4 regions of the Streptomyces sp. NPDC048521 genome follow, and region 4 is predicted to be linked to each of the others. Evidence: riboswitches for the same ligand, from Rfam matches in the RefSeq annotation. Region 4 holds a riboswitch; each other region holds the start of a gene.
The links. A riboswitch is a leader RNA that binds a small molecule or an ion and turns the genes downstream of it on or off. The one in region 4 is predicted to bind cyclic di-AMP.
Positions count from the first base shown of each region.

Region 1 (7,384 bases), on a different contig from region 4:
TCCGCCTCCTCGTACAACTTGTCGACCTTCTCCCTCACCTGGGCGGGCGTCAGCTGTGGCTCGGCGTGTCCCGTCCCGTCGAAGCCCGTCGCGGTGGCCGCGCCCGCCAGGGCGAGAGTGGCGGCCGTCCGGGCCGTATGGCCGCTGAGCGGGCGTTGCCGGGGCTTGCGGTGCGCTGCCACCTGGACCGTCACGTCCTTTCGTAGGACTCGTACGACCGAGCGGTCGGTGTGCCCGGCGGCGGCCCGCACAGGGGGAGAGGGCCACCGCCGGGCCTTTCTCGGCGGAGGTGGCCGACTGCCGCCCCTGGCCCGGGCGGCGGTGGGGAGCCGGTCACCTGGGGGAGGACGCTAGGCCGCTCTGTGACGGGTCGGTAACGCGGTGTACGGAACTGACTTCGACGGACCAGGAGGTGACCGTATGTGACCGCTTCGGCGGGGTGGAGCCGTCGTCTTCACGCAGCGTGGTGACCGAAGCGGAGAAAGTGGGACCGGCGGGAGTCGTGGGGTGCTATGGGGCGCATATATGCAAGATCCACAACTCCCTTGGGCGTACCCCGCGGCCACCGTGGCGGCCACCGGTGCAACGTCGTCGCCGGGCCCGGTCACGGAGAGCGCAGGTACCCCTCGTTAGGCTCCGGCTCCATGGACCTACTCATCCATCTTTTCGTCGGCCTGCACATCATCGGTATCGCCGCGCTGCTCGGCGGCTTCCTCACCCAGATGAAGGCGATGGGCGAGGGCACCGCCCGGTTCGTCCCCGGCATGCTGCACGGCGCCCTGACCATGCTGGTCACCGGAGTGGCCCTGGTCGGCCTCAACCAGGCCGACGACCACCATGTCAACAACATCAAGATCGGCGTGAAGCTGGCCCTGCTGATCGTGATCCTCGGCCTGGTCTACGTGAAGCGCGACGAGGAGCGGGTCGACAAGGGGCTGTTCGGCCTGGTCGGCCTGCTGACCACGGTGAACATCTTCATCGCCGTCCTGTGGACCTGACGCTCAGCCGATGTCGTCGCCGGCCCGGGCCGCGAGCACCGCACCGGCGGCGACCGTGAGCCACGCCGCCACCGCCACCCACCCCACCACCCGTCCCGGCCCCGTGAGCCACGGGATGTGCACGGCGGCCGCGACGGACAGCGTGGCGGCCGCCGTCATCCCCATCGGGAACACCGTCGCCCAGCGCAGCGTGTCGTAGCCGGGCCGCGGCCGGGTCGCCTCGGCCGCCAGCAGCACGAGGTACCCGGTCAGGTCCAGGACGAGCAGCACCACCGTCACCGTGCGCAGGACGCCGCGGTCGTCGTCGTTCCACAGGTCCAGGCGCCCACTGCCGGCGGCGAGCAGCTTCGCCCCGGCCAGCGCCGAGATGGCGAGCGTCCCGCCGGCGATCCAGTGGTCCCCGGCGCCCTCCACCACCTGCCGCGGGTCGAAACGGGCCAGGGCGAGGCCGTAGAGCACCAGGCCCAGCCAGAACAGCGCCAGCGCGGTGTGCGCGAGCCACGCCGTCCCCTCGGCCGCGCCCAGCGTGGCACCCAGCACCGCGAGCCCCTGTGTGGCCACACAACACAGGAAAACCGCTCCCGGCATGCGCCGCTTCCAGCGCCGTACGACGAGGACCAGCAGCGCCGGCCAGAGCAGCGCCGCGAGCGCCAGCAGGATCTCCGCCAGGGTCTGCCGGCCCAGCACCGAGACCGGGTGCCCAGCACGGCCGTGGCGGCGACGGCGGTCAGCGCCCCCGGACTCTGCGCCTCGGTCATCCATCGCTGCCGTTCGCCGAGCAGTCGCAGGACGAAGTCGGCGGCCAGGCGACGCCGGTCATCGCCAGCGCCACCCGGGAGGCCGTCTCGTCACCGGCCAGGTGCAGGCCCACCGACAGGATGCCGGTCGCCATCACGGCGACCCCGGCCGCGGGGGGCCGCCTCGCCCATCACGCGCGCAGACCTGAGATGCCGGGCATGCGCCCGATGCCAAGCAGCCGCGCGCACCCGTCCGGGCAGGGCACGCGCGCGTAGAGCGCAAAAACGCCGGTACGCGTGCGTGCACCGAAAGAACGCCGGTACGCGTGGGAGGGGCCCGACACCGTGGGGGCCGGGAGGGCAACGGTCAGGCCGGCCGCACCACGCTGTGGATGACCGATGCGCCACCGCGGTCGACGGCCTCCTCGCGGACGTACGCGCCGGGCTCCGGGGCGTGGATCATCATCCCGTCGCCCGTGCAGAGGCCGACATGACTGCTGTCGTCGTGGAAGAAGACCAGGTCACCGGCGCGCGCGTCGGAGAGGGGGACCGGGGTGCCCGTGGCGGCCTGGGCCTGGGCGGTACGCGGGAGGGTGACGCCGGCGGCCTTCCACGCGGCCCGGGTGAGGCCGGCGCAGTCGTAGGAGCCGGGTCCGCTGGCACCGCTCACGTACGGCTTGCCGATCTGGGCCCGGGCGAAGGCGATCGCCTTCTCGGCCTGTGTGGTCTGCCGCCATCCCCGGGGTCCGTACGCCCGCGGTCCGGGCTCCTCCAGGTGCCGCGGGCCGGCCGCGGTAGGGCGCGCGCCCTCCTGGGCGGTGAGCCGGGACAGCAGCTCGCGCGTGGTGGCGAGCTTGTGCTGGACGGCGGCCTTCGCGGCCTTCACGTCGTAGTGCGCGGCGGCCGGCGTCTGCGGGCTGCTGGTGGCCTTGCCCCGCTCGGCCGTGGGCTTGCCCCGCTCGGTGGTGTCCTTCACGCGCGAGGCCAGCCGGTTCATCACCCTGTTCTGGGCGAAGTGGTCCTGCGGAAACTCCGCGAGGAGAGAGGCAGCCGTGTCGGGGGCGGCCGCGAACGGGATCAGCCCCTCCCGGGCCTTGGCGCGCCGGCCCGCGCGCCGGGCGCCCTCCTGACGCGGGTCCTCGGCATGCGCCCGCTGCCTGGCCGCCGGTTCCTCCTCCGACGTCGCGTCGGCCCGGCGGTAGAACTCGTCGATCTTCTTCTCGACCTCCTCCACGCTCGGCCTGCCGTCGTCGGCGGGGGCGGCCTCGGCCGTCTGGGAGAGGACGGCCACGGAGGTGAAGGCGGCGGTGGCGAGGGCGGGGCCGTGCAGGCCCGGTCCACGGGTGCCGCCGGGGCGCGGCTTGCGGTGCGACGCCAAGGGAGGCGACTCCTTCCAACGTGCCGCCTACCGGGTTAGCTGTCGGGTTCGGGCGGATGCTTCGGAAGGGTTGCCCTACGGCGTCGTCCCGGGCGGGAGTCGGCCGATTCACCCCAGGATCGGTGGGTCCCCGGCTCCGGGCACCGTGGGGGGCGCGCCGGACTCGGCGGAGGCCGCGCGGCCCGGCGACGTTCGCCGGAGAGGGGTCGTGCGGCCTGACGGCAACTTAGCCAACTGGTGTGTCTCCTGTGAAGGTTGGTGTGCGGTTTGTCCGATACATTTCCGTGACCTGGGGCAGGTTTCACACCGGCGTGAACAGGCGCTTCCGCAGCGTGAGGGGCTGATGGGCGCGGATGGGGCGGAGATCGACTCGCCGGGATGCGTCCGGTGGCGGGGGCTCCGCCGGGGGGCCGTGTTCCGGGGACGGGGACCGGTTGTCGGTGGGGCGCCCTAGACTCGTAGAGCGATGAGCAGCCTCTTTGACGACAGCTTCCTGGCGGACCTCCAGCACCCTCGCGGGCGTGAGGAGGAGCCTCCGCCACCGCCCGAGGACGATCACGCTCCGGAGTCGCTTCCGGACGATCTGTTCGGCGGGAAGTTCGACGTGCCGCCGGACCGGGACGCCTACTATCGCGACGGCGCTCCCCGCCCGGCGATCGACGCGGCGGCCCTCCTGGAGGGGCTGAACGAGAACCAGCGCGCCGCGGTCGTGCACGCCGGCTCCCCGCTGCTCATCGTCGCCGGCGCCGGCTCCGGCAAGACGCGCGTGCTCACCCACCGCATCGCCCACCTGCTCGCCGAGCGGAACGTCCACCCGGGCCAGATCCTCGCGATCACCTTCACCAACAAGGCCGCGGGCGAGATGAAGGAGCGCGTCGAGCAGCTCGTCGGCCCGCGCGCGAACGCGATGTGGGTGATGACCTTCCACAGCGCGTGTGTGCGGATCCTGCGCCGCGAGTCGAAGAAGCTCGGCTTCACCTCCTCCTTCTCGATCTACGACGCCGCCGACAGCAAGCGCCTGATGGCCCTGGTCTGCCGCGACCTGGACCTCGACCCCAAGCGCTTCCCGCCCAAGTCCTTCAGCGCCAAGATCAGCAACCTGAAGAACGAGCTGATCGACGAGGAGGACTTCGCCGCCCAGGCCACCGACGGCTTCGAGAAGACCCTCGCCCAGGCCTACGCGCTGTACCAGTCGCGGCTGCGCGAGGCGAACGCGCTCGACTTCGACGACCTGATCATGACGACGGTCAACCTGCTGCGCGCCTTCCCGGACGTCGCCGAGCACTACCGCCGCCGCTTCCGGCACGTCCTGGTCGACGAGTACCAGGACACCAACCACGCCCAGTACGCGCTGGTGCGCGAGCTGGTGGGCACGGGCGAACGCGCCGCCGAGGACGTCGACACCCCGCCCAGCGAGTACGACCTCCCGCCCGCCGAACTCTGCGTCGTGGGCGACGCGGACCAGTCGATCTACGCCTTCCGGGGTGCGACGATCCGCAACATCCTCCAGTTCGAGGAGGACTACCCGAACGCGACGACGATCCTGCTGGAGCAGAACTACCGCTCCACGCAGACCATCCTGTCCGCCGCCAACGCGGTCATCGAGCGCAACGAATCCCGCCGCCCGAAGAACCTGTGGACCAACGCCGGCCAGGGCGCGCGGATCACCGGCTACGTCGCCGACACCGAGCACGACGAGGCCCAGTTCGTCGCCGACGAGATAGACCGTCTCACCGACGCGGGCGAGGCGAAGGCCGGGGACGTCGCCGTCTTCTACCGCACCAATGCCCAGTCCCGTGTCTTCGAAGAGGTCTTCATCCGCGTCGGCCTGCCCTACAAGGTCGTCGGCGGCGTGCGCTTCTACGAGCGCAAGGAGGTCCGGGACGTCCTCGCCTACCTGCGTGTCCTCGCCAACCCCGAGGACTCGGTACCGCTGCGGCGGATCCTCAACGTGCCCAAGCGGGGCATCGGTGAGCGTGCGGAGGCGATGATCGACGCCCTCTCCCAGCGCGAGAAGATCAGCTTCCCGCAGGCGCTCAAGCGCGTCGACGAGGCGTACGGCATGGCCGCGCGCTCCACCAACGCGGTCAGGCGGTTCAACGCGTTGATGGAGGAGCTGCGCACGATCGTCGAGTCCGGCGCGGGTCCGGCGACCGTCCTGGAAGCGGTGCTCGAACGCACCGGCTATCTGGCCGAGTTGCAGGCGTCGACCGACCCGCAGGACGAGACCCGTATCGAGAACCTCCAGGAACTCGCCGCCGTGGCCCTGGAGTTCGAGCAGGAACGCGGCGAGGGCGAGCAGGGGACGCTCGCCGACTTCCTCGAACAGGTCGCCCTGGTCGCCGACTCCGACCAGATCCCCGACGAGGAGGACGGCGACGGCGTCATCACCCTGATGACCCTGCACACGGCCAAGGGCCTGGAGTTCCCGGTCGTGTTCCTGACCGGCATGGAGGACGGCGTCTTCCCGCACATGCGCGCCCTCGGCCAGACCAAGGAGCTGGAGGAGGAGCGGCGCCTGGCGTACGTCGGCATCACACGGGCGCGGGAGCGGCTCTACCTGACGCGGTCGGCGATGCGCAGCGCCTGGGGCCAGCCGTCGTACAACCCGCCCTCCCGCTTCCTGGAGGAGATCCCGGCCGCCCACGTGCAGTGGAAGCGAATGGGCGCGACGGCGCCGGTGTCCTCCGGTCCGGCCTCGGGGATCGCGGCCTCGCTGTCCTCGACCCGCTCGCGCTCCTCGGCGTCGGGCGCCTCCGGGTTCGCCACCCGGCGCACCGCGGAGAAGCCGGTGGTCGCGCTGGCCGTCGGGGACCGGGTCACCCACGACCAGTTCGGGCTCGGCACGGTCGTCGGGGTGAAGGGCACGGGCGCGAACGCGGAGGCGACGATCGACTTCGGCGACACCAAGCCGAAGCGGCTGCTGTTGCGGTACGCGCCGGTGGAGAAGCTGTAGAAGCGGGGGCCTGGGGACGAAGCCCCCGGGTCCTACGTCGGATCGAGTCCGTGACTACGGAGCCACGGCAGCGGGTCTATGGCCGCTCCGGCCGCCGGCCGTACCTCGAAGTGCAGGTGCGGGCCGGTGGAGTTGCCGGAGTTGCCCGAGTAGGCGATCGGCTCACCGGCCTTGACGGTCGTACCGGAGGCCACGCGGTAGCTGGACAGGTGGCAGTACCAGGTCTCCGTGCCGTCCTTCGCCGTCACGATCATCATGTTGCCGTAGGCGCTGTTCCACTTGGTGGTGACGGTGCCGTCGGTGGCGGCCATCACCGTGGTGCCGTAGGAGACGGGGAAGTCGATGCCGGTGTGCACCGACATCCAGTTCACGCCCGCCTGGCCGTAGTAGGCGCTGAGCCCCCGCTGCTCGACCGGCAGCGCGAACTTGGGGCGCAGCCGCTCCTTGAGCGCGGCCTCCGCCGCGGCCTTCTTCTTCTCCAGCTCCTGCTGCACCTTGAGGTCGATCCGCTCCTGGGTGCGGCTGGCGCGGTCGGCGAAGTCGTCGGCCCCGGCGGAGAGGGTCTTGAGCTGGGTGTCCAGTTTGCTGTTGGCGACCGACGGCTGCACCGCGTGCGCGTCCGCGGCGGAGGCGGTGGTGTCGTTGGAGTCGTCGGTCAGGGCGCCGACCGAGGCCGCGGCGATCCCGGCGACCCCCATCACACAGGCCGAGGGCACGGCGACGGTCAGCAGCGCGGAACGCTTGGCGGGCGTACGACGTCGGGAACGCGTCGCGCCGCGCGAGCCCGCGCGGGTCGCCGGGGCCGGCGTGACCTCTTCCTGCTCGTCCAGCAGCTGCACCGCGGGCAGTTCACCGGTGGCGGCCGGCTCTGCCTCGTCGCCGTGCTGTTCCTCGAAGGCGGCGTCCTCGTACGGCACGTGCTCGAAGGGCGCGGTCGCGTGCGCGTCGCCGACCTGCTCGAAGGTGGCGGTGGCCTGCTGGTCGAACGGTTCACCAACCTGCTCGGGCCCCGTCGGCACGGCCTGGCCGGCCACATTCCACTGCGTGGCGTCGTACGCGCCCGTGTCGAACGTCTGGGTGCCCCACTCCCACTGCTGGGTGGGGTCGGCGCCGACGGACTGGTCGGGCTGGAGCCAGGCGCTCGCGTCCCACTGACCGCTCACGTCGTTCCCGGTGGCCTGCGCGGGAACCGTCCACGCGGTGGTGTCGTACCCACCGGAGTCGTAGGCGGCGTGCTGCTGCGCCGCGTACGGGTCGTGGTGCAGCGTCTGGGCGGTGCCGGTCTGCCACTGCGTGGAGTCGTAGCCGCCGGTGC
Region 1 is NZ_JBICWR010000004.1:513,366-520,749, forward strand. Features, by position in the region: gene ACGFRF_RS13280 (NlpC/P60 family protein) at 1-182, opposite strand, end outside; gene ACGFRF_RS13285 (hypothetical protein) at 645-998, shown strand; gene ACGFRF_RS13290 (hypothetical protein) at 1,002-1,685, opposite strand; gene ACGFRF_RS13295 (hypothetical protein) at 1,753-1,890, opposite strand; gene ACGFRF_RS13300 (C40 family peptidase) at 2,103-3,113, opposite strand; cyclic di-AMP (ydaO/yuaA leader) riboswitch at 3,121-3,292, opposite strand; gene pcrA (DNA helicase PcrA) at 3,580-6,069, shown strand; gene ACGFRF_RS13310 (peptidoglycan DD-metalloendopeptidase family protein) at 6,102-7,384, opposite strand, start outside.
Region 1: linked by a shared signal. The riboswitch ahead of ACGFRF_RS13300 (C40 family peptidase) and the one ahead of ACGFRF_RS35835 (peptidoglycan DD-metalloendopeptidase family protein) in region 4 are both predicted to bind cyclic di-AMP.

Region 2 (7,384 bases), on a different contig from region 4:
CTCCGCCCCGGGAACCGGTCGGCAGGCCGCCCCCGGCGCCGGTGTCGAAGGTGACGACGGACGTCCAGCCCTTGCCGAGGACCGTGGCCCCGTCCAGGCCCTTGCCGAAGTCCTCGCCGGCCTTCGGGGCGTGCTCCCGCGCCGCGGAGTCCTTCTCCTCGGTGACCTTCGCGCCCTTGGGCGGGGTGAAGTCGAAGGTGGAGGCGGCCGGCCTGGCGAAGGAGACCTGGGTGAAGCCGGCGTCGACCACGGCGGCGCCACCGCTCTTCGGGGTCAGCGTGAACTTCAGCGGCAGCCCGGTCTTCGCGTCCACGGCGATGCTGATCGCGCCGACCGTGGTGCCGGACTGCTTGGGCCTGATCAGCAGCTTGTAGGCGTCGCGGCCGGCGACCTGCGCGGTGCCGTCGACGGTGACGGACGTGGTGTCGTCCACCGCCTTCAGGGCCTCGTCGGCGAAGTCCTTGGGCGTGGCCGGCGGCTGCGCCTTGCGGTCCTTGCCGGAGTCGGCCGCGGTGGAGTGGTAGACCTCGTTGCTCTTGCTGTCGTAACCCCAGACGTCCCTGCCGTCGTGGATGAGGTTGTACTCGGCGCCCCGCTCCAGCACGGACAGCTTCTGCCGGTCCGGGCCGTCGGCCGCCACGCGCAGGGTGTGCGTGCCGCTGACCAGCTCGGTGAGCTTGGACTGCGGGTCGGCGGAGGAGCCGTCGCCGGAGCCCTGCGCCGCCCCGGAGGCGAAGCTGCTCTCCAGGCCGCCGAGGTCGGGCAGACCCAGGTCGGTGTTGATCTTCACGGTGCCGGACAGCTGCTGCACGTCCGACTTGGCGATCTTCTCGATGAGCTGCTGTGCGGTGATCTTGGGCAGGTCGGGGTCACCGGAGTCGGCGAGCGCCGGGACCAGCCCGATCGTGGCCGCCGCCACCCCCACCACCGCGACCGGGACGACATACCGGGCGGCCTTGCGGCGGCCGGAGCGCGCGTCCTCGTCCCGCGCGGCGCCCACTGCGTCGTCGGATTCGTACGGTGCCATGTGTGCCTTACCTCCGTCGTCGGCGGCGGCTGTCCTCACGCTGGTCCACCTTTGCCGCCATTCTCACCCGAATCGGTGAGGAGTGGTGATTTCCGTGGTTACCATCTGACCAAATCGGCCGTGAGGAATCGTCAGACCTCGGAGGCAACTCCGTCTACGCCTGCGGTATGACACGTAGGGCCTGCGGCTCCCCCGACCCGTAGGGGTCGCACCGCCGCCGTACGGCGGCTAGCCGGCGCGGTGCACCACCGCGTCGCACAGCTCGAGCAGGGCCGCCTTGGCGTCGCACTCCGGCAGCGGCGCCAGCGCGCCCCGCGCCTCCTCCGCGTACCGGACGGTGTCCCGGCGGGCCTGCTCCAGCGCGGGGTGCGCGCGCAGCGCGGCCAGCGCCTCGGCGAGCCGGGCGTCGTCGCTGAGGTCGGAGTCCAGCAGCTCGCACAGCGCGAGGTCCTCGGGCAGCCCCAGCCGGGCGGCACGCTCACGCAGCCGGAGCACGGGCAGCGTCGGGATGCCCTCGCGCAGGTCGGTGCCCGGGGTCTTGCCGGACTCGCGGGAGTCGGAGGCGATGTCCAGGACGTCGTCCGCGAGCTGGAAAGCGACCCCGAGCCGTTCGCCGTACTGGGTGAGCACGTCGACGACCGTCTCGTCGGCGCCGGACATCATGGCGCCGAACCGGCAGGAGACCGCCACCAGGGAGCCCGTCTTGCCGCCGAGCACGTCCAGGTAGTGCTCGACCGGGTCGCGGCCGTCCGAGGGGCCGGCGGTCTCCAGGATCTGGCCCGTGACCAGCCGTTCGAACGCGAGGGCCTGCACCCGGACCGCCTCGGGGCCGAGGTCGGCGAGGATCTGGGAGGCACGGGCGAAGAGGAAGTCGCCGGTGAGGACCGCGACGGAGTTGCCCCAGCGCGTGTTGGCGCTGTCCACGCCGCGCCGCACGGCCGCCTCGTCCATGACGTCGTCGTGGTACAGCGTGGCGAGGTGGGTCAGCTCCACGACCACGGCCGACGGCACGACGCCCGGCGCGTAGGGGTCGCCGAACTGTGCCGCGAGCATCACGAGCAGCGGCCGGAACCGCTTCCCGCCCGCCCGCACGAGGTGCTGCGCGGCCTCCGTGATGAACGGGACCTCACTCTTGGTGGCCTCGAGCAAGCCTTCCTCGACAGCCGCCAATCCGACCTGGACATCGGCTTCCAGAGCCTGGTCCCGCACGCTCAGCCCGAACGGCCCGACGACGGTCACGAGGGGTCTCCTGTCTGCTGGTGTCTGCTGGCGGTCACACGGTTTGTCGATAGGTCGCTGCCATCACTCGAGTCAGCGTATCCGGTCCTCTTTCGATCACCGATAGCGCCCACCGGTCCAGCCCGGGCGGTATCGGATCATGACCGGTATGGTTTTGATCGGCTATTAAGAACGGACATTTATCGACTTAACAGGAACCTGCACGCTTTGTCGCGGCGGGCACATGGCCACGCCCGAATCCGCCCGGACGGCCCACCCTCCTGACCGGCACCTCCTTCCGCGCACGCCGCGTCCTCCAGGAGAACGACGGGTGCCGCATTGCGGGTTCCACCGTTGCCCGACCCCGAGCGCGCACCACCCGAATCCCCCATGTCTGATTTGCTGCACTTTGCTATTTCGTGAATTGGGTCACGCGCCCTCACGACCCATCAGGCTCGCCACGGCACCCGTTCTCCCTTGCCCCGTCGGCCAGTTGAGAGTTGGCAACCGCAAAGGATCAAGTACCTCATACGGCATAGATCAAGGTCAAATAGTGCGTTGTATGAATCCAGTACTTGTTCCCGACATGTGCTCTCGCATACGTTCCGGGCCGTCGGGCGGACGCCGAATCCTGCCGCCGCCCGCGTAACCCATCGACGAACTCATTCGTACGGCAGGAGCGGGGGACCCAGGTAAGCCGCTGGACCGGACGGCACATGCCGCACCGGAACGGCTAGGGGTGAAGCCGTGCCTTTCCCGGGCACGGCCGGGCACCTCCCCGCCCGAACCCGACAGCTCACCTCGCAGGCGCCGGAGAGGAACTTCCCCATGCCTGCTGCCGTTCAGTACCGCCGTCCCCGGAACAACCGCCTCGTCCGCGCCCTCGCCGCCGTCGGCACCGGTGCCGCCGTCCTCGCGCTCCCGCTCATCGGCGCGACCACCGCCTCCGCGGCCGACACCACGACCACCGCGGCCACCACCCCCGCCGGGTACCCGAACAACCTCGACGGCTGGATCCGCGAGTCGCTCGCGATCATGGCCGAGAAGAAGATCCCCGGCACCTACAACGGCATCTACCGCAACATCATCCGGGAGTCGTCGGGCAACCCGATGGCCATCAACCTCTGGGACTCCAACGCGGCCAAGGGCATCCCGTCCAAGGGCCTGCTCCAGGTCATCGACCCCACGTTCAACGCCTACCACGTGGCCGGAACGTCGTTCAACATCTACGACCCGGTCGCCAACATCACCGCCGCCTGCAACTACGCGGCCGCGCGGTACGGGTCCATCGACAACGTGTTCGGCGCGTACTGATCCACGGCGGAACCGGCACCCGACGCACGGCGCCTCGACGTACGGCGGGCCGGTGCGCACCGGCACCTGACGGACCGGCGCGCAGCGGCCTCCGGCCGACGGCGCCGTACTGAAGTGCCGGTCAGTCGGCCGGGAAGAGTCTTTCGAGGACGACGGCGACGCCGTCGTCCTCGTTCGACAAGGTGATCTCGTCGGCCACCGCCTTGAGCTCGGGGTGCGCGTCGGCCATGGCGACCCCGCGACCGGCCCAGTCGAACATCGGGATGTCGTTGGGCATGTCCCCGAAGGCCAGGGCCTGTTCAGGACCGATCCCGAGCCGCTCGGCGGCCAGCGCCAGCCCGGTCGCCTTGGTCACCCCGCACGGCTGCAGTTCCACGGTCCCCGGACCCGACATGGTGACGGTCGCCAGCGAGCCCACCGCCGCGCGTGCGACGGCCGCCAACTCGTCGTCGCACAGGGTGGCGTGGCGCAGCAGCACCTTGCTGATGGGCTCGCTCCACAGGTCGTCGCGCCGGCCGACCCGTACCGCGGGCAGGGTCGGGTGCGGCATCAGATACCCGGGTTCGATGAGCGTGAGCCCGTCCACCCCGTCCTGGTCGACGGCAGCGTAGACCTGTCCCACCTCGGCCTCGATCTTGCCGAGCGCGGTCTCGGCCAGCTCCGGGTCCAGCCGGACCGACCACAGCAGGCGGTCGGCGGCGGCGTCGTAGACCTGAGCACCCTGTCCGCACACCGCGAGCCCCGTGCAGCCCAGGTTCGCCAGCAGCGGCCGCACCCGTGGGGCCGGGCGGCCCGTCACCACCAGATGCCGGGCGCCCGCCCGCGCGACCCGTGCGAGCGCGGCGAGCGACCGGTCGGAGACGGTGTCGTCGCCGCGCAGCAGCGTCCCGTCCAGGTCGGTGGCGATCAGTGCATATGCGGGGGTGGGTGCCATGATCAGAGAATACGGACACCGCGTCCCGCCGACTCACCGCTCTTTCCCCACACTTGCGGGCTGTTCGGCCACAAGTGGCGCCCGTGGGTTCCTGGATGGCGTGGTGCCTCTCCCCTTCACGGACCTCAGCCGTGGGCCGCGGCCAGGTGTTTCGTCAGGCGTGGAGAGGCGAACTCCGTGCCGCAGACGAAGCGCATCACCGGGCCGTACGAGGACGCCGCCGGGAGTCCGGTGAAGTACAGGCCGGGTACGGAGGAGACGTAGCCGGGGCCGAGCTTCGGGGTGCCCCGGCTCACCGCGAGCCGGGTGCGCAGCTCATGGCCGAGGAAGTCCATCGCGGCGATGTCGACGCGGTAGCCGGTGGCGGCGATGACGTGGTCGGCGGTGAGCCGCTCGGTCCGGCCGTCCAGGGAGCGGACGGTGAGGACGGGACTGCCGTCCGGGGCCTCGGCGCCCATGAGCCGCTCGATCTCCTGGACCTGCACACCGCTCTCGAAGCGCTCGCGCAGCCACCAGGCGCCGAGCGGACCGAGGACCCGGCGGACCAGGTAGTGGCGGGTGGTCTCGGGCAGGAAGCGGTAGGGGTGCGGATAGTAGCTGAGCGCCCACAGCGACCAGGCACGGCCGAACGGGGACTCGGGGCGGAACTTCGGCTGGCTCCAGGGCGGGGCGCCGAAGGCGACCCGGCCGCGCCCGCGGGCCACCACTCGCACCCGGGCGCCCGCCTCGGCCGCGAGTGCCGCCGTCTCCAGCGCGGACTGGCCGGCACCGATCACGATCAGCTCCTTGCCGGCGAAGCGGCCGAGGTCGTGGTGCTGAGCGCTGTGCGAGACGGGGCCCGCCGCAGCGGGCCCGTCGGCCGCCGCCGCGGCCAGCTCCGCCGGGAGATGGGCCAGACCGGACAGGCCGGTGGCGACGACGACCGCGCGCGCCGTGAACAACTCCCCTGAGTCCAGCTTGAGTTCGAAGCCGCCGCTCTTGTCGCGGTCGACGGAGACGACGCGCACCCGCTCCAGGTCCGGGACCAGCTTGTGCTGGAACCACTCGCCGTAGGCGATGAAGGTCTCCACCGGGATGATGTCCTCGTCGGTCACCAGGCGGCGGATACCGGCCGCGTCGCAGTAGTCGGCGAGGGTGTGGCCGGGCTGCGGGCAGTCGAGGTTGGAGGCGACAGGGGTCGACTTCAGGAGCATGCCCTCGGGCATGTGGTCGCGCCAGCTGACCATGGGGTCGCCGAAGACACGGACGGGGATGCCGCGCGCCCGCAGATGGGCGGCGGTGGACAGGCCGAACGGCCCGGCCCCGATGACTGCAACCGGTCGAATCACGAAGTCCCTCCCCAGAGACACGGTGCGCCACCTTCGTGGCCTTGCCTACTTCGTGGATGTGCCGCTGCCGCGGCGGTTGGTCCGCCACAGCTGATAGAGATGCTTCGCGCCCGGGCGCACGAAGCGGGCGAGCATCGTGAGGAACGGCAGCGGGTCGTCACCCGCGAACCAGGCCAGCTCCGTCCCGCTCGCCTTCGCCGGCGCGTGCGGCGTCGTGTAGCCGCTGCGGCGGTAGGCGAGGAGGGCGGGGAGGTCGATGTTCTCCACGATGTAGCGGTGACCGGTGCGCTGTTCCCCCTCCGGAACGCGGCGGCCGGTCAGGTCCAGGTGCATCGCACGGACGACGTCCACGCCCGACTCGCTCTCGAAGAGCCGGAACTGGGCGCCCATGCGCGGGTTGAAGTCGAGGAGTTTGTACTGTCCGTCGCGCCGGTCGAAGCGCAGGTCGAGGTCGATGATGCCGCTGAAGCCGATCTGCTTGATGAAACGCGCGGCGAGGTCGGCGAGTTCCGGGTTGTCGACGACGTAGGCGCGCGCCGTCATGCCCGCGTGCGGCGGCCAGGAGCGGACCTTGACCCCGGTGAACAGCGCGAGCGGGCTGGAGTCCCGGTCGAAGCAGGCGTGCACGATCCAGTCCTCGGCCTCCTCGCGCGGCAGGTACTCCTGGAGGATCACGCCGGGTTCCTCACCCCAGTCCCGGGCGAGCGCGAGCAGACCCTCGCGGGTGGCGATCCTCGTGGTGCCGTTCACGGCCGGCCGCGTGCGCCGGACGAACGCCTCACGGTTCTTGGCGACCACCGGGAAGCGGGCCGTACCGGCGAAGGCGGCGATGTCCTCGTACGACCGCGGGAACACGGCCGCGGGGCTCACCACGCCGTGCTCCGCGCACAGTTCGTGCAACCCCTGCTTGCTGGCGAGCCGGCGGGGCAGCGCGGGGTCCACCCGCGGGAAGAGAAAGGCACCGGCCAGCTCGTCCTGGTGTTCGGCGATCAGTACCGCGGCCTCCTCGTCCGTCGGGATCAGGACGGTCGGGCGGCCGATCCGGTGACCGATGCGCAGCAGGCCCTCGACCAGATGAGCCGGGTCCTCCGCACCGGTCGTCGGCCATACGAACGCCTTCCTCAGGTACCGCGAGGAGGCCGCCGGTGTGTACCGGTCCTCGGTGACCGCGTACATGGGCACGCCCAGGCGGCCCAGGCTGCGGATGGCGCCGACGCCGCCGTGGTGCAGCGGGTAGTCGCCGAACTTGACGATCAGCCCCGGCACGTCACGGTCGGCCTCGAACGGCACGCCGTCGGTGTTTTCGGCCACGGGTCCCCCCACGTGTCCCCCCAATGGAACGGACCCACCCCGTCCGTGCCCCCAAAGTACGCTAAGCCGGAATTGCCGCCTCCGACAAGGGCCATTGGGACATTGCTAACTCTTTAGACACTGATCGGACAGCCATTCGATCGTCCGTCGGCGATCTTCGACCGCTGACCGGGGGATGCCTGAGGACACTGCCCAAGACAGGCATCCCGGCCGTAACGTGTGCCGCGACCACATGGAACGCATCGCCATGCA
Region 2 is NZ_JBICWR010000010.1:194,354-201,737, forward strand. Features, by position in the region: gene ACGFRF_RS23830 (outer membrane lipoprotein carrier protein LolA) at 1-1,027, opposite strand, end outside; gene ACGFRF_RS23835 (polyprenyl synthetase family protein) at 1,256-2,266, opposite strand; cyclic di-AMP (ydaO/yuaA leader) riboswitch at 2,890-3,070, shown strand; gene ACGFRF_RS23840 (transglycosylase SLT domain-containing protein) at 3,074-3,559, shown strand; gene ACGFRF_RS23845 (HAD family hydrolase) at 3,681-4,493, opposite strand; gene ACGFRF_RS23850 (FAD-dependent oxidoreductase) at 4,619-5,821, opposite strand; gene ACGFRF_RS23855 (ATP-grasp domain-containing protein) at 5,867-7,111, opposite strand.
Region 2: linked by a shared signal. The riboswitch ahead of ACGFRF_RS23840 (transglycosylase SLT domain-containing protein) and the one ahead of ACGFRF_RS35835 (peptidoglycan DD-metalloendopeptidase family protein) in region 4 are both predicted to bind cyclic di-AMP.

Region 3 (7,384 bases), on a different contig from region 4:
CGCCCTCGGCGACCGGCCGGCCGCGCACGACACGCTCGCCCGGCTGGTGATGGACGTGGAGCGGCTGCACGGTCCCGGCCACCCGATGGCCGTGGAGATCCGGCGCACCCTGCAATGGCTGGGGCAGGTGCGGGGCTAGATTGTGCTGTCGCCCGGAGATCGTGATGAACTCCCGGCGCACGACATCGACACATCAGGGGTGGGGTTCATGGCCGGCCATCGGCATTCCAAGAAGCGCAGATACATCACGTGGGGGGTGGCCGGCGCGGCCGTCGTCGCCGGGGCGGGCATCGCCGCGCAGACCTCCATGGCCGCCACCGGCTGGCCGCCGCAGAAGACCTTCACGGGCCGCGCGTTCGACACCTGCACCGCGCCCTCCCTGTCGGCGATGAAAGCCTGGCACACCGGCTTCTACGGCGCCGCCGCCGTCTACGTGGGCGGCAAGAACCGCGGCTGCGCCCAGCCCAACCTCACCGCCTCCTGGGTGAAGTCGGTCAGCTCCCTCGGCTGGAAGCTCATCCCGATCTACGTGGGCGCCCAGCCGCCCTGCCAGTCCGGCTCGAGCCCGGAGAAGCTGACCGCCTCCACCGCCGCCTCCCTGGGGGCGAAGGACGCCGCCGACGCCGTGGCCAAGGCGTCCGCGCTGGGGATGAAGGCGGGCAGCCCGATCTACCTGGACATGGAGGCGTACGACATCACGAACAAGGCGTGCAACGACGCCGTGCTGACGTACGTACGCGCCTTCGACAAGGGCCTGCGCGCCAAGACGTACCGGGCCGGGTACTACGGCTTCAGCAGCTCCAGCGCCAAGGCCATCGCCACCGCCAAGGACAAGACGGACCTGCCGGGCAACCTCTGGTACGCGCGGTGGGACAAGCAGAACACCACCACCGCGGACTGGCCGTGGGGCGCCACGCAGTTCACCGGCCACAGCCGCGGCCACCAGTACATGGTCAACAGCAAGGAGACGCACGGCGGCGTCACGCTCACCGTCGACCGTGACGCCTGGGACGCCCCGGTGGCCATCACCGGCTGACCCGGAACGCCGTCCGGCGGGCGCGGCGGTGCCCGAAGCGCGCGCGAATCGTTGGTCGAATGGGTTGGCCGCAGCCTGCCCACTGCCTACCATCGATCATCGCAAGACTTTGTGCACCGCCGCACAATCTCCCTTGGAGGTTTCCTTGCACCGCCGCCGTCGCACCGCGCTCGTCCTCACCGCCGCGATCGCCGCCGCGGCACCCGCCCTCACCGCCTGCGGAAACGATGCGCATCCGGGCGCGGCGGCCGTCGTCGGAGGACAGCGGATCACCGTCTCCCAGCTGGAGAGCCGGGTCAACGAGGTCCGCAAGGCCCAGCGGGCCGCGGTGTCGGACGAGACCCAGTACCAGCAGGTCGTCGCCTCCACCGGCAGCCTCACCCGTGACACCCTGCACAACATGGTCCTCGACCGGGTGCTGCACCGTGCCGCGCGGGACGAGGGCATCTCGGTCACCCGCAAGGAGATCCAGCAGATGCGCGGGGACCTGGAGCGGCAGGCCGGCGGCGCCAAGGGGCTGGAGACGGCCTGGCTGCAGAAGTACGGCATCGCCCCCGCACACCTCGACGACAACCTCCGCCTCCAGCTGGAGGCGCAGAAGCTCGCGGCCAAGCTCGGCACCGACACCACCCAGCCCGCCTTCTGGAAGGCCCTGTCCAAGGCCTCCGAGGAACTCGACGTCGACCTCAACCCGCGCTACGGCACCTGGGACGTGCAGAAGAGCAGCCGGGTGGACGCCAGGACGCCGTGGGTGCGCGAGGTCACGGCAGCGGGCGACCAGCCGCTGACGGCGTAGCCACCACGCCTGGACCACCGGGTGCCGGAACGGTACGGCAGCGGGAGCGGTTCGCCGGCCCGGGCGGTATGCCGGCAACCGGTTTGCCGGCCGGGAGGTACGGCAGCCGGAACGGCGCGGCGGGGAGCGGAACGACGGGATCCTTCGGTCATACGATCACACGAACCCCTCGGCCCTGTGGACAACAAAATCCGCTGTCTGCCGCCGTGGGTTACGTTCGGATCGTGAACGCATCCAGCCCCGAAGCCGCCGACCCCGGCCGCATCGTCCTGCTCACCACCAGCCACCGCGTCGCCCCCGGCCTGCTGTCCTGGCCCGCCTGGCAGGCCTTGCGCGCAGCCGACGCCGTGCTGTGCGCGGACGGCGCGCACCCGCAGCTGCCGTATCTGCGGGAGGCCGGTACAGCCGTTCAGGAGGCGTCCCCCACCGCGCAGGAACTGGTCGACGCCTGCGCCGGCGGGCGGACGGTGGTGGTCGTGGCGACGGGCGAGGGCGAGCCGGCGCTCACCGACGGCCTGGCCCGGCTGGCCGGTTCCGGCCGGGTCTCCATGCCGGATCTGGAGCTGTTGCCCGCCTCCTACGACCTGCCCGGCGCCCGCCTCCTGGACCTCGTCCAGGTCATGGACCGCATCCGCGCCGAATGCCCGTGGTCCTCCCGGCAGACCCACCAGGGTCTGGCCAAGTACGGCATCGAGGAGGCGTACGAACTGGTCGAGGCGATCGAGGCCGGCGACCGCGAGGAACTGCGCGAGGAACTGGGCGACGTCCTCCTCCAGGTCGTCTTCCACTCCCGCATCGCCGAGGAGGACCCGGACACGCCGTTCTCCATCGACGACGTGGCCGGCGGCATCGTCGCCAAGCTCATCCACCGCCACCCGCACGTGTTCGGCGACGAGGAGGCCGAGACCCCGGAGGACGTCAAGGCGCACTGGCTGCGCACCAAGGCCGAGGAGAAGCGGCGCACCTCGGTCACGGAGGGCGTCCCCCTCGGCCAGCCCGGCCTCGCCCTCGCCGCCAAGCTCGCGTCCCGCGCCCGCACGGCGGACCTGGACGTGCCGTTGCCGCAGGGGGAGGGCGTCGGCTACGAACTGCTCGCCCTGGCGGTACGCGCCGAGGCGGCCGGCATCGATCCGGAAGCGGCTCTGCGGGCGGCGGCCCGGGTGTACCGGGACGCGATACGGGCGACGGAGGGAACGGCACCGGAGCGGGGGAAGGGCTAGCACGGCCCACCGCGGCCCGCCCACCGCGGCCCGCGGCCGCCGGCCATGCCCGCCAAGGTCCGGCCGGGTGCGGCCGGATACCGTCGAGGGGTGACCGACCAGCCCCACCGCCCGACCGCCCCGGACTCCGCGCCCGACCTCTTCACCTGGGAGTTCGCAGCCGACCCCTACCCCGCCTACGCCTGGCTGCGCGAGCACGCGCCCGTGCACCGGACGCGGTTGCCCAGCGGGGTGGAGGCCTGGCTGGTCACTCGGTACGCCGATGCCAAACAGGCCCTGGCCGACCAGCGGCTGAGCAAGAACCCGGCCCATCACGACGAGCCCGCGCACGCCAAGGGCAAGACCGGCATCCCCGGCGAGCGCAAGGCCGAGCTGATGACGCATCTGCTGAACATCGACCCGCCGGACCACACCCGGCTGCGCAGGCTCGTCAGCAAGGCGTTCACCCCCCGTCGCGTCGCCGAGTTCGCGCCGCGCGTGCAGGAGCTGACCGACCACCTCATCGACCGGTTCGCGCGAGGAGGCTCCGCCGACCTCATCCACGAGTTCGCCTTCCCGCTGCCCATCTACGCCATCTGCGACATGCTCGGCGTCCCCCGCGAGGACCAGGACGACTTCCGCGACTGGGCGGGCATGATGATCCGGCACGGCGGAGGGCCCCGGGGCGGGGTAGCCCGGTCGGTGAAGAAGATGCGCGGCTACCTGGCCGAACTGATCCACAAGAAGCGCGAGGCACTGCCCGCCGAGCCCACGCCCGGCGAGGACCTCATCTCCGCCCTCATCCGCGCCTCCGACCACGGTGAACACCTCACCGAGAACGAGGCCGCCGCCATGGCCTTCATCCTGCTGTTCGCCGGCTTCGAGACGACCGTCAACCTCATCGGCAACGGCACCTACGCCCTGCTCACCCACCCCGAGCAGCGCCACCGGCTGCAGGAGTCCCTGGCGAGGGGGGACACGGGCCTGCTGGCGACCGGCGTGGAGGAACTGCTCCGTTTCGACGGGCCGGTGGAGCTGGCCACCTGGCGGTTCGCCACCGAACCGCTCACCATCGGCGGGCAGGACATCACGCCGGGCGACCCGGTGCTCGTCGTGCTCGCCGCCGCCGACCGGGACCCGGAGCGGTTCGCCGACCCGGACGTGCTGGACCTCGCCCGCCGCGACAACCAGCACCTCGGCTACGGCCACGGCATCCACTACTGCCTCGGCGCGCCGCTCGCCCGGCTGGAGGGACAGACCGCGCTCGCCACCCTGCTCACCCGCCTGCCCGACCTGCGGCTCGCCGTGGACCCGGCGGAGCTGCGCCGGCGCGGCGGACTCATCATGCGCGGCCTGCGCACCCTGCCCGTGGAGTTCACTCCGGTACCCGACGGGGTCGTGAAACCGCAAACATGACAGGCGCTCAACTCTGTGATCTTCACGTGATCTGCGCGGCATGAACTTGTGACAAGTGATCGTCTGCCGATACGTTCACCCATCAGCGCGGCGACAGGCTCCATCCGCCGCGCCGGTCCTGCTGTCGCACGAAAGGCTTCCGCATGCTCTCCGGGAACGGTCGTCACCGTCGCCCCCGTCAGGCTCCGGCCCTCCTCGTCGCGGCCGGAGTGACCGGCTCGGCCATCGCCATCCCCCTGCTCGGCGCCGCGAGCGCCAACGCGGCCGACGGCACCACGTGGGACAAGGTGGCCGAGTGCGAGAGCGGCGGTTCCTGGAGCGCGAACACCGGCAACGGGTACTACGGCGGCCTGCAGATCTCGCAGGACGACTGGGACGAGTACGGCGGCGGTCAGTACGCCGACAGCGCCGACCAGGCCAGCCGTTCGCAGCAGATCGCCGTCGCCGAGAAGATCCTCGCCGACCGGGGCACCACCCCGTGGGCCACCTGCGCCCTGCTGTCGGGCCTGACGTCGAACTCCGGCTCCCTGGACGTCGACACGGGGGTCGGCGGCTCCGGTGACACCGGCGGTTCGAGCGACTCGCCCGGATCGGCCGACAACTCCGACTCGTCCGGTCTGCCGGATTCGTCGTCGTCCTCCGGCCCCGGTTCCCCCTCCCCCTCCGGTTCTCATCCCGGCTCGGGCTCCTCCACCGGTTCGGCCGGTACGCCGTCCTCCGGTGCGAGCAAGGGCGCGGACGCCACCACGGACCCCGGTGCGGACGCCGGCTCCACCGGAACCAAAGCCCCCAAGTCCGACAAGTCCGCCTCGCCCGACACCGGAAACCCGCAGGGAAGCGGCAGCGCGCCCACCGTTACCCCTAGCGTGCCCAACCAGGACAATCCCCAGCAGAGCGCCGGTTCCTGGAGCCTGGTCGACACCGGCGCCCTCACCGGCGGCGGACGCCACCGGGGGGACAGTGCGGACGAAGGCGTGACAAACGGTCAGAACGCCGCGTCGTCCGGCCGCCACGCCTCCCGTGAATCGGGCACCTACACCGTGCGCGAGGGCGACTCGCTCGCCTCCATCGCCGACTCCCTTGAGGTCGACGGCGGATGGCGCGCGCTCTACGCCCAGAACAAGAAGGCCATCGGCGCCGACCCGAGCAGCATCACCGCCGGTCAGACCCTGGACGTCGGTGCCGAAACGGGCGGCGAGTAGCGGGAGTTGGCGCCCCGATTCGCGGCTGATGTCCGATTTGGCGAAAGTGTGGGATGAGTCTCAGAAGCCCTGATCGTCTTTGAAATTGCGCCGATCGCCTGTCTACGGTCGGGACCGCTCGTCACCACGAGCCCCGGCAGCCGCAACGCCGAATCCTGCCAGCGGTTGCCCGGGAACAGTCGTCGCGTCAAGCGCCGTAGGCAGGAGCGGGGGACCCAAGGTAAGCGCCGGAACCAGCAGTTGAGCTGGCACCGGCTAGGGGTGGAGCCGCACCTCGCGCAAGCGGGAGTGCGGCCGGGCAACTCAACCGGCCCGAACCCGACAGCTCACCTCGCAGGCGTCGGTGAGGGGATCGATCCATGCTGTTTTCCGGCAAGGGCAAGCACCGTCGTCCGTCCAAGGCCACCCGCGCCATCGCTCTCGCCGGTGTCACCGGCGCCGCCGTCGCCGCCCCGCTGATGGCGGCCGGCAACGCCTCCGCCGCCACCGCCTCCCAGTGGGACGCGGTCGCCCAGTGCGAGTCCGGCGGCAACTGGTCCATCAACACCGGCAACGGCTACTACGGCGGTCTGCAGTTCTCCGCCTCCACCTGGGCCGCGTACGGCGGCACGCAGTACGCCGGCACCGCCGACAAGGCCTCCAAGGCGCAGCAGATCGCCGTCGCCGAGAAGGTCCTCGCCGCCCAGGGCAAGGGCGCCTGGCCGGTCTGCGGCACGGGCCTGTCGAGCACCCCCTACAACGGCTCCGCCCCGACGACCCCCTCGTCGAGCGGCAGCACCACCACCCGCTCCACCGACCAGCAGGCCGCCTCCCGCTCCGCCGAGCGTCCGGCCGCCTCGCGCTCCGCCGAGCGTCCGGCCGCGTCCGCGAGCAAGACCGTCACCACCCCGACCGGCAAGAAGGTCAAGAAGGGCGACGGCGAGTACAAGGTCGCCACCGGCGACACCCTCAGCTCCATCGCCGAGAAGCAGGGCGTCAAGGGCGGCTGGGAAAAGCTGTTCCAGCTGAACAAGGACATCGTCGAGGACGCCGACCTCATCTTCCCGGGCCAGCAGCTGCACCTCAAGTGACGCCTGGCGCCCACGCGAACCACAGCGCCCTCACCTCCCCGGCCCGCACACGAAAGGCCTCGTGAGGGCCACCCCCCGTCCCCACGGGCTCCCCGCCCCGGTGCGTGTTCCCCCGTACGCACCGGGGCGGGGTTCTGTCGTTTCCCGGCTGTTCGGCGGGACCTCATCCGCACGCCCCTTTGTTCCGCGGGTGAACAATGGGTACCGTCTGCGTGTCCCTCCCTGTCCACGGGACGGTCGGTCGCTGGCCGACGCCCCGCGGACGGTTAGGCTCTAGTCGCAAGGCACAGCCGTAAGGCAGCCAGCCCCGCACTTCCAGCGTCACATCCAAGAAGGAGATGCTCGTGCCGTCCATCGACGTCGTCGTAGCCCGGGAAATCCTGGACTCCCGAGGCAACCCCACGGTCGAGGTCGAGGTCGGCCTCGACGACGGCAGCACGGGTCGTGCCGCCGTCCCGTCCGGCGCCTCCACCGGCGCCTTCGAGGCCATCGAGCTGCGCGACGGTGACCCCAACCGCTACCAGGGCAAGGGCGTCGAGAAGGCCGTCCTCGCCGTCATCGAGCAGATCGGCCCGGAGCTGGTCGGCTACGACGCCACCGAGCAGCGCCTGATCGACCAGGCGATGTTCGACCTGGACGCCACCGACAACAAGGGCTCCCTCGGC
Region 3 is NZ_JBICWR010000004.1:427,144-434,527, forward strand. Features, by position in the region: gene ACGFRF_RS12885 (protein kinase) at 1-139, shown strand, start outside; gene ACGFRF_RS12890 (glycoside hydrolase domain-containing protein) at 209-1,036, shown strand; gene ACGFRF_RS12895 (SurA N-terminal domain-containing protein) at 1,182-1,832, shown strand; gene ACGFRF_RS12900 (nucleoside triphosphate pyrophosphohydrolase) at 2,057-3,052, shown strand; gene ACGFRF_RS12905 (cytochrome P450) at 3,143-4,447, shown strand; gene ACGFRF_RS12910 (transglycosylase family protein) at 4,591-5,649, shown strand; cyclic di-AMP (ydaO/yuaA leader) riboswitch at 5,832-6,004, shown strand; gene ACGFRF_RS12915 (transglycosylase family protein) at 6,009-6,719, shown strand; gene eno (phosphopyruvate hydratase) at 7,058-7,384, shown strand, end outside.
Region 3: linked by a shared signal. The riboswitch ahead of ACGFRF_RS12915 (transglycosylase family protein) and the one ahead of ACGFRF_RS35835 (peptidoglycan DD-metalloendopeptidase family protein) in region 4 are both predicted to bind cyclic di-AMP.

Region 4 (7,384 bases):
CGACCCGAAAGAGACCGATAAGACCTGGTCAAAACCGATCACAAAAAGAAGACGGCGGGCGGTGGACCGGCATGCGCCCGACCCTCACCGCCCGCCCGTTTTCCGACGGTTGTCCGTCCGCACAGCGCGCCGGACCGCCCACGTCGGTATCCCCGCCCCGCACCCTGACGTCACGCAGAGTGCGGGTTTTGGCCCCGGCTCGGTGGCCGGAGCCGACACGTCAGCCGCGCTTGGGGGGCTCCGCGACGAACGCCCCGACGGAACGCCAGGTCCGCCGGACCTCCCCCGACACACCTCGCCACCACGCCTCGGCCGGGAGCTTGCCCGCCGGCTCGAAGGGCTCCCCGGGCCGGGGCAGGGCCACGGCCTGGCCGACCTCCTCCGCCTCCTCCTTCGTCCACTCCCCCGGCTCGGCCCAGGCGTGCGGGGCGAGGTTGAAGGTGCCCCAGTGGATCGGCAGCAGCGCGCCGTGCGGTGCTCCGCCCTGCAGGTCGAGGTGGGCGCGCAGGCCTTCCTCCGGAGTCATGTGGATGTCGGGCCAGAACTCGCTGTACGCCCCGATCTGGATCATCGTGGCGTCGAACGGGCCGTGCTCGGCGCCGATCTCCGCGAAGCCCCCGAAGTAGCCGGTGTCGCCGCTGTGGTAGATCCGGTGCTCCTCGCCGGCGACGGCCCAGGACGCCCAGAGGGTGTGCTGGGTGTTGCGCAGTCCGCGGCCGCAGAAGTGGCGGGCGGGGGTGGCCGTGAGGGTGAGTCCGCCGACCTTGGTGGACTCGTGCCAGTCCAGTTCGCGCAGCCGGTCCGGGGAGACGCCCCAGTGCTCGAGATGGGCGCCCACACCGAGCGGCACGGCGAACACGGTGTCCGTGCCGGCCAGCGCCTTGATGCTGGGCAGGTCCAGGTGGTCGTAGTGGTCGTGCGAGATCACGACCACGTCGACCTCGCCGAGCGCGGACAGCGGCAGCGGCACCGGGTGCAGCCGCTTCGGTCCGGCGAAGGGGAACGGGGAGCAGCGCTCACCCCAGACGGGGTCGAACAGGACCCGGTGGCCGTCGATCTCCGCGAGCACACTGGAGTGGCCCATCCAGGTCAGCCGCAGCCCTGTGGCGGGCGGCTTGGCCAGGTCGGCGAAGGTCGTGGGGTGCACCGGGACGGTGCCCTTCGGGGCGCGCAACGGCCGGGTGTCCTTGTCGAAGAACACCTTCGCGAAGTCCAGCGCCGAGCCGGAGGGCCGGGTGCGCGCGACTCCGCCGGGGTTCTGGAAGACACCGTCCTTGAAGTGCGGAGAGCGTCGGATTCGCGCCAGGCGCTCACCGCCCGGGTCCGCGCCGAAGGCCGCGGGCCGCACGCCGCGGAGCCCGGAGCTCAAGGAACGCAAACCTGTCACGGTACCTCCAGGGAAAGGGGCTGAGGGTCTCCATTATGGTCGGCGCCTCCGACAGCACGGGGCCGCCCACCGGTCCCGGCGGGCGCTACTGAATGTCCGTTCAGCACGTTGACAGGCCGGGAAGCGACTCCGAATACTGACTCGCGGTTCAGTAGTGCCGCATTCCGGCCCGCTCCGCCGATCACCCCCGGCCACCCCTTGGAGGCCCCATGACCGCCCCCGCTCCCCTGATGTCGCTCGTCTGGACGGACCATGTCACCGGCCGCCAGGGTTTCCTGGTCGTGGACCGGCTGGTGCGGGGCGTGGCCAGCGGCGGGCTGCGGATGCGTCCCGGCTGCACGCTGGAGGAGGTGGCGGGGCTCGCCCGCGGCATGACGATGAAGGAGGCCCTGCACTACAACCCCGAGGGCCGCTACGTCCCGCTCGGCGGCGCCAAGGGCGGCCTCGACTGCGATCCGCGGGCACCGGAGGCGTACGGGCTGCTGGTGCGCTACCTGCGTGCCATGCGGCCGTACATCGAGAGCTTCTGGGCCACCGGCGAGGACCTGGGCCTGACCCAGGACCTGGTGGACCGCGCCGCCGCCGAGGCGGGGCTGGTCTCCTCCGTCCAGGCGGTGTACCCACTGCTGGACGACGAGACGGCGGCCCGCAAGCGGCTCGCCGACGCCTTCGCGGTCGAGGTGGACGGCGTCGGCCTGGACGAGCTGGCCGGCGGCTGCGGCGTCGCGGAGTCGGTGCTCGCGGCCCTGGACCGGGCGTCGGTGCCGTACACGGGCACCCGGGTCGCCGTGCAGGGCCTCGGCACGATGGGCGGCGCCACCGCACGCTTCCTCGTCCGCGCGGGGCTGACCGTGGTGGCGGTCGCCGACATCAAGGGCACGATCGCCAACCCGGCGGGCCTCGACGTCGAGGCGCTGCTGGCCGCGCGGGACGCCTACGGCACCGTCGACCGGCGCGTGCTGCGCCGCGGCGACCGCGAACTGCCCGGCGAGGCCTGGCTGTCCGCCGAGGCGGAGGTGCTGGTGCCGGCGGCCGTGTCGTACGCGATCGACACCACCGATCAGGAGGCGATCGGCGCCCGCTGGATCGTCGAGGCCGCGAACATGCCCGTGCTGCCCGAGGCGGAGGCGCTGCTGGCCGCGCGCGGGGTGACGGTGCTGCCGGACGTGGTGGTCAACTCCGGGACCAACGCCTGGTGGTGGTGGACCCTGTTCGGCGACATCGGGGCGGACGCCGAGGAGGCGTTCGCGTACATCCGGCGCTCGATGCGCGCCCTGGTCGACCTGATGCTCGACCGCGCGGAGGCCGACGGTACGACCCCGCGCGCGGCCGCCCACGCTCTGGTGACCGACCGGCTGCCGGTGATCGCGGAACGCTTCGGGTGGTACCGGTGACGGGCCCGGGGCAAGCCTCCCCCTGACGCGCTCCGGGACCCCGCTTCCGTCGCCGACGTCGATGCTTGCGCGCATCCCGGCACGGGGATTGTCGGCCGGTGAAGGGGGCGCCGGCCGGACGGAAGAGGCCGTCGGCGCGTGTCCGGGCGGCTGTGTAGGGTGACCGCGTGGCGAGAGTGCGGTTGAGCGTGGCCGAGCGGCGCGAGGAGCTACTGCGGGCCGCCATCGAGCAGATCGAGGCGCGGGGCGTGGCGGCGGTCAGGATCGCCGACGTGGCCGCGGCGCTCGGTGTGAGCAACGCGCTGGTGCTGTACCACTTCTCGACCAAGGAGAAGCTGGTCGCCGCCGCGTTCACGTACGCGGCCGAGGACGATCTCGCCCGTCTGCGCAAGCTGCTGGGGCGCCGGACGTCCGCGCTGCGCCGGCTACGGGCGGCGGTGCGCTGGTACGCGCCCACCGGCCAGGCCAAGGGCTGGCGGCTGTGGATCGAGGGCTGGGCCGTGGCCCTGCGCGAGCCCGCCCTGCGGAAGGTCACCCGGGACCTGGACAAGCAGTGGAAGGCCGCGATCGCCGAGGTCATCGCCGAAGGCGTGGCCGGGGGCGAGTTCGCGTGCGCCGACCCGGCCGGTACCGCGCTGCGACTGACCGCGCTGCTGGACGGGCTCGCCGTACAGCTGACGTCCTATTCGGGCGCCGTGCCGCGGTCCCGGGCACAGGAGTGGGTCGACGAGGCCCTCGCACGCGAACTGGGCCTGGACCGGAAGGCGTTGACCGGGCGAGAGGGGTGAGTGCCCCGCACGGGTGGGCGTGATCGCACCCGGTACCACGCGGCCGCCCCGCCGACCGACTGAGCCGTGGCTCGGGGCACCGACCGGACACGGCCGTGGCAGGGAGCGGGACGTGGCCTCGAACGCCGCCGGACACGGCCCCGGCTCCGAGTGACGGAACGCCGGTCGGACACGGCCTGTGGCTCGGAGGGGGGCCGGACACGGCCGTGGCAGGGAGCGGGACGTGACCTCGAACGCCACCGGACACGGCCCCGGCTCCGAGTGACGGAACGCCGGTCGGACACGGCCTGTGGCTCGGGGGGGCGGATGTGGCCGTGCCCCGGGCCGCGGTTTGGGCGGTCCGGGGCAGGGGCGGGGCGTCAGGCCACGGAGGCGATGCGCATCTTGATGTCGTCCGGCGACAGGGTGCCCTTCGCCGTCACATGGTCACCGGACGACTCGCCACGCAGCCGTCGGCCGATCCACGGGACGAGGTACTCGCGGGCCCACTGGACGTCGTCGCGGCGGACCTCAAGGGTGCCCCGGGGCGGCAGCGGCGGCCACGGCTGCTCCGGGTCGGCCGGGATCTCGAGCCCGAGGACCTGTCCGGCGCGCAGCGCCACGCGCGTGTGCCCCTCGGGCGAGAGGTGGAGCCGGTCGTTGTCCCAGGCCCGGCGGTCCTGCACGGACTTGAGGGACCACAGGTCCAGCACGGGGCAGCCGTACCGGTCGGCGATGGCGCGGACGTGCCCGTTGTACGTGGCGATCTTGCCGCGCAGGTGCTTGAGCACGGGCACGCCCCGGGTGTCGAAGCCGGTCGTCACCATCACCGTGCCCGCGACCTCGGTCAACCTGGCCACGGCACGCTCGAACCGCTCGGCCACCTCGTCCGGATCGGTGCCGGGGCGGATGATGTCGTTGCCGCCCGCACAGAAGGAGACGAGGTCCGGGGCCAGTTCGACGGCCTTCGGGAGTTGGTCCGCCACGATCTGGTCCAGCAGCTTCCCGCGCACGGCGAGGTTGGTGTACTGGAAGTCGCCCTCGGGACGCCGGTCGGCGAGGAGTACCGCGAACCGGTCCGCCCAGCCCACGAACGCCCCGTCGGGACCGGGGTCGCCGACGCCCTCGGTGAAGCTGTCCCCCACCGCCACGTACGACCCGATCACTGATCTGTTGTCATTCTTCGAATCGTCTGCCACGTCGGACCATGATTCACCTTCGGATGTGACTTACGCGACCGTAGGCGGGGGTTGACGAACGGTGAGATGAGACACCCTTAAATAGTTTGCCAAGCCAGGAATAGGCATGCGGTCGGGCACGTTGAGGTGTGATCGTCATGCGGACACACCGAAGGCCGGACCCGGGGATCGTGGGTCCGGCCTTCGGAGGCGTGTCAGGCAGGGGGCTTCGGGCGAGGCGGTTGCTCAGCCGACGGGGACGCCGTGCTGGCGGAGGTAGCCGAGCGGGTCGATGTCGGAGCCGTAGTTGGGCGTGGTGCGGATCTCGAAGTGCAGGTGCGGGCCGGTCACGTTGCCGGTGGCGCCGGACAGGCCGATCTGCCGGCCCGCGGTCACGGTCTGGCCGGCCGAGACGGAGAGCTGCGAGAGGTGGGCGTACTGGGCGTAGTAGCCGTCGTCGAGCTTGATGACGACCTGGTTGCCGTAGGCACCGCCCCAGCCCGCCGAGACGACCGTGCCCGCGCCGACGGCCTTGAGGGAGGTGCCGGTCGGGACGACGAAGTCGACGCCGGTGTGGTAGCCGCTGGACCACATGCTGCCGGCCACGTGGTAGCCGGTGCCGACGGTCGCGCCGGCCACCGGGAGGGTGAAGCCGGTGGCGGTGGTGGTCGACGCGGTGGAGCCGGACCACTCGGCCGGGGCCGCCTGCGCCTGGGTGGGCTTCGAGGCGGCCGAGGACTGCGTCGTGACCGCGGAGCGCTGCGGGGCGGCAGGCTCGGTGCCGGTCTGCGCGGCCTTCTTGCCGAGCGTGAGCTCGAGGCCCGGGTGGATCAGCGCCGGGTCGGCACCGATGGCCTGCCGGTTGTCCTCGTAGAGCTGGTGCCAGCCGCCGCTGACGTGCTGCTGGTCCGCGATCGCCGCGAGGCAGTCGCCGGACTTCACCGTGTAGGTGCGCACCGTCGACTCCGGCTGCGTGGCGGCCTTCTTCACCGTGGCCGGCAGGGCCTGCACGGCCTTTCCGGCCACGGATGGCGCCGGGGTGGCGGCGTGCGCTCCGGTGGCCCCGATGAGCGGGAGGGCCAGCGCGGCGCCACCGGTTCCGGCGACGGCGATGGAGCGGGAAAAACGCGGGGTCTTGGGACGTCGGTGCTTACCCTTCGCGGGCATGGCGCATTCCTCTCCGACGCCTGCGAGGTCAGCTGTCGGGTTCGGGCTGGAGCTGCCCGGCCGCGCGGTGCGCGACTTCACCCCTAGCCTGTCGCGGAGACCGGACAGGCAGTCGTACCTGGTGGGTCCCCCGCTCCTGCCGTATGCGGGTCAAGTGTGTGGGGACTCCGGGCGGCGGCAGGATTCGGCGTTCCGTCCGGATGGGTGGTGAACGTAAGCGAGCGAGCCGCACCGAAACAAGCGGCGGGTTCCCGCGGTTCGCATTTCCGAAGATCGAAGACGGAAATACGCGGTCACCCACCGTGAATTCCTGCCGCGCGCACTCCGCAATTCCCCTTTTCCGCAGGAGAATTACGTGGACATGACGGACGACGCTCGGTCACCGATATGACGCTCCTCACGCGCCGTCCCGCCATAGGTCCTTGTTCCGCGGCCAGTTGGAACGAAGACGCCAATTCGGATAGAAGGCTCAGATGCGGCGCAAACGGCAAACCATTGCATCCAGGTCGCCCTTCAGTCCGGTGCGCAACCCGTGGTGCAGCAGGACGGCCCCTCGATACGTTTCGCCCGTTTCGCGGCATTCATACGATGCTGTCGGGTCGAGTCCGCGCAGCCGTACCGCGGGCACCGGCTCGCCGTAGCTCTGCGCCTGCAGCCAGGCGAGGACCACCGCCTCGTCGCCGAGGACGTACTGGACGGCGCTCAGACCGCCCGCGGGGGGCCGCAGCCGGTACAGCTCGCCGCGCTGGACGACCGGGCGGATCTCCTTGTACAGCTCCACCCATCGCCGCGCCTCCGCCAACTCCTCCGCGCTCCACCGCGTGAGGTCGCCGCCGACCCCCAGGACACCGGCCATGGCGCTGACGAAGCGGAAACGCAGCGAACTGACCCGGCCGTTGAGCTGGGTGTTCGGGCTGTCGGTGACCCAGGCGGCCATGACCCGCGCGGGGTGGATCTGGGTGAAGCCGTGCTGGATGGCGAGCCGGTCCAGCGGGTCGGTGTTGTCGGAGGTCCACACCTGGTCGGTGCGGCTCATCACCCCGAGGTCGATCCGGCCGCCACCGCCCGAGCAGGATTCGAAGGCGACCTGGGGGTGCGCCGCGCGCAGCCGGTCCAGCAGGGCGTACAGGGCCCGGACGTGGTCGACCCACAGGCGCTGCGGGTACGGCTCACCGGGCCAGCCGGCGTCGGTGAAGCAGCGGTTGAAGTCCCACTTGACGTAGTCGATCGGGGCGCTGGAGAGCAGGGCGTCCAGCTGCTCCCACAGGTACTCCTGGACGTCCTCGCGGGCGAGGTTGAGAACGAGCTGATTGCGCAGTTCCGTCCGCTTTCGCCCCGATTGGTACTGGACCCAGTCGGGGTGGGCGCGGTAGAGGTCGCTGTCCGGGTTGACCATCTCGGGTTCGACCCAGATGCCGAACCGCATGCCGAGGCCGTGCACCCGGTCGGCGAGGGGCTTGAGGCCGTGCGGGAAGCGGTCGGGGTTGGGGG
Region 4 is NZ_JBICWR010000022.1:113,938-121,321, forward strand. Features, by position in the region: gene ACGFRF_RS35815 (MBL fold metallo-hydrolase) at 221-1,387, opposite strand; gene ACGFRF_RS35820 (Glu/Leu/Phe/Val dehydrogenase dimerization domain-containing protein) at 1,597-2,781, shown strand; gene ACGFRF_RS35825 (TetR/AcrR family transcriptional regulator) at 2,949-3,569, shown strand; gene ACGFRF_RS35830 (SGNH/GDSL hydrolase family protein) at 3,929-4,714, opposite strand; gene ACGFRF_RS35835 (peptidoglycan DD-metalloendopeptidase family protein) at 4,973-5,893, opposite strand; cyclic di-AMP (ydaO/yuaA leader) riboswitch at 5,898-6,060, opposite strand; gene ACGFRF_RS35840 (alpha-galactosidase) at 6,363-7,384, opposite strand, start outside.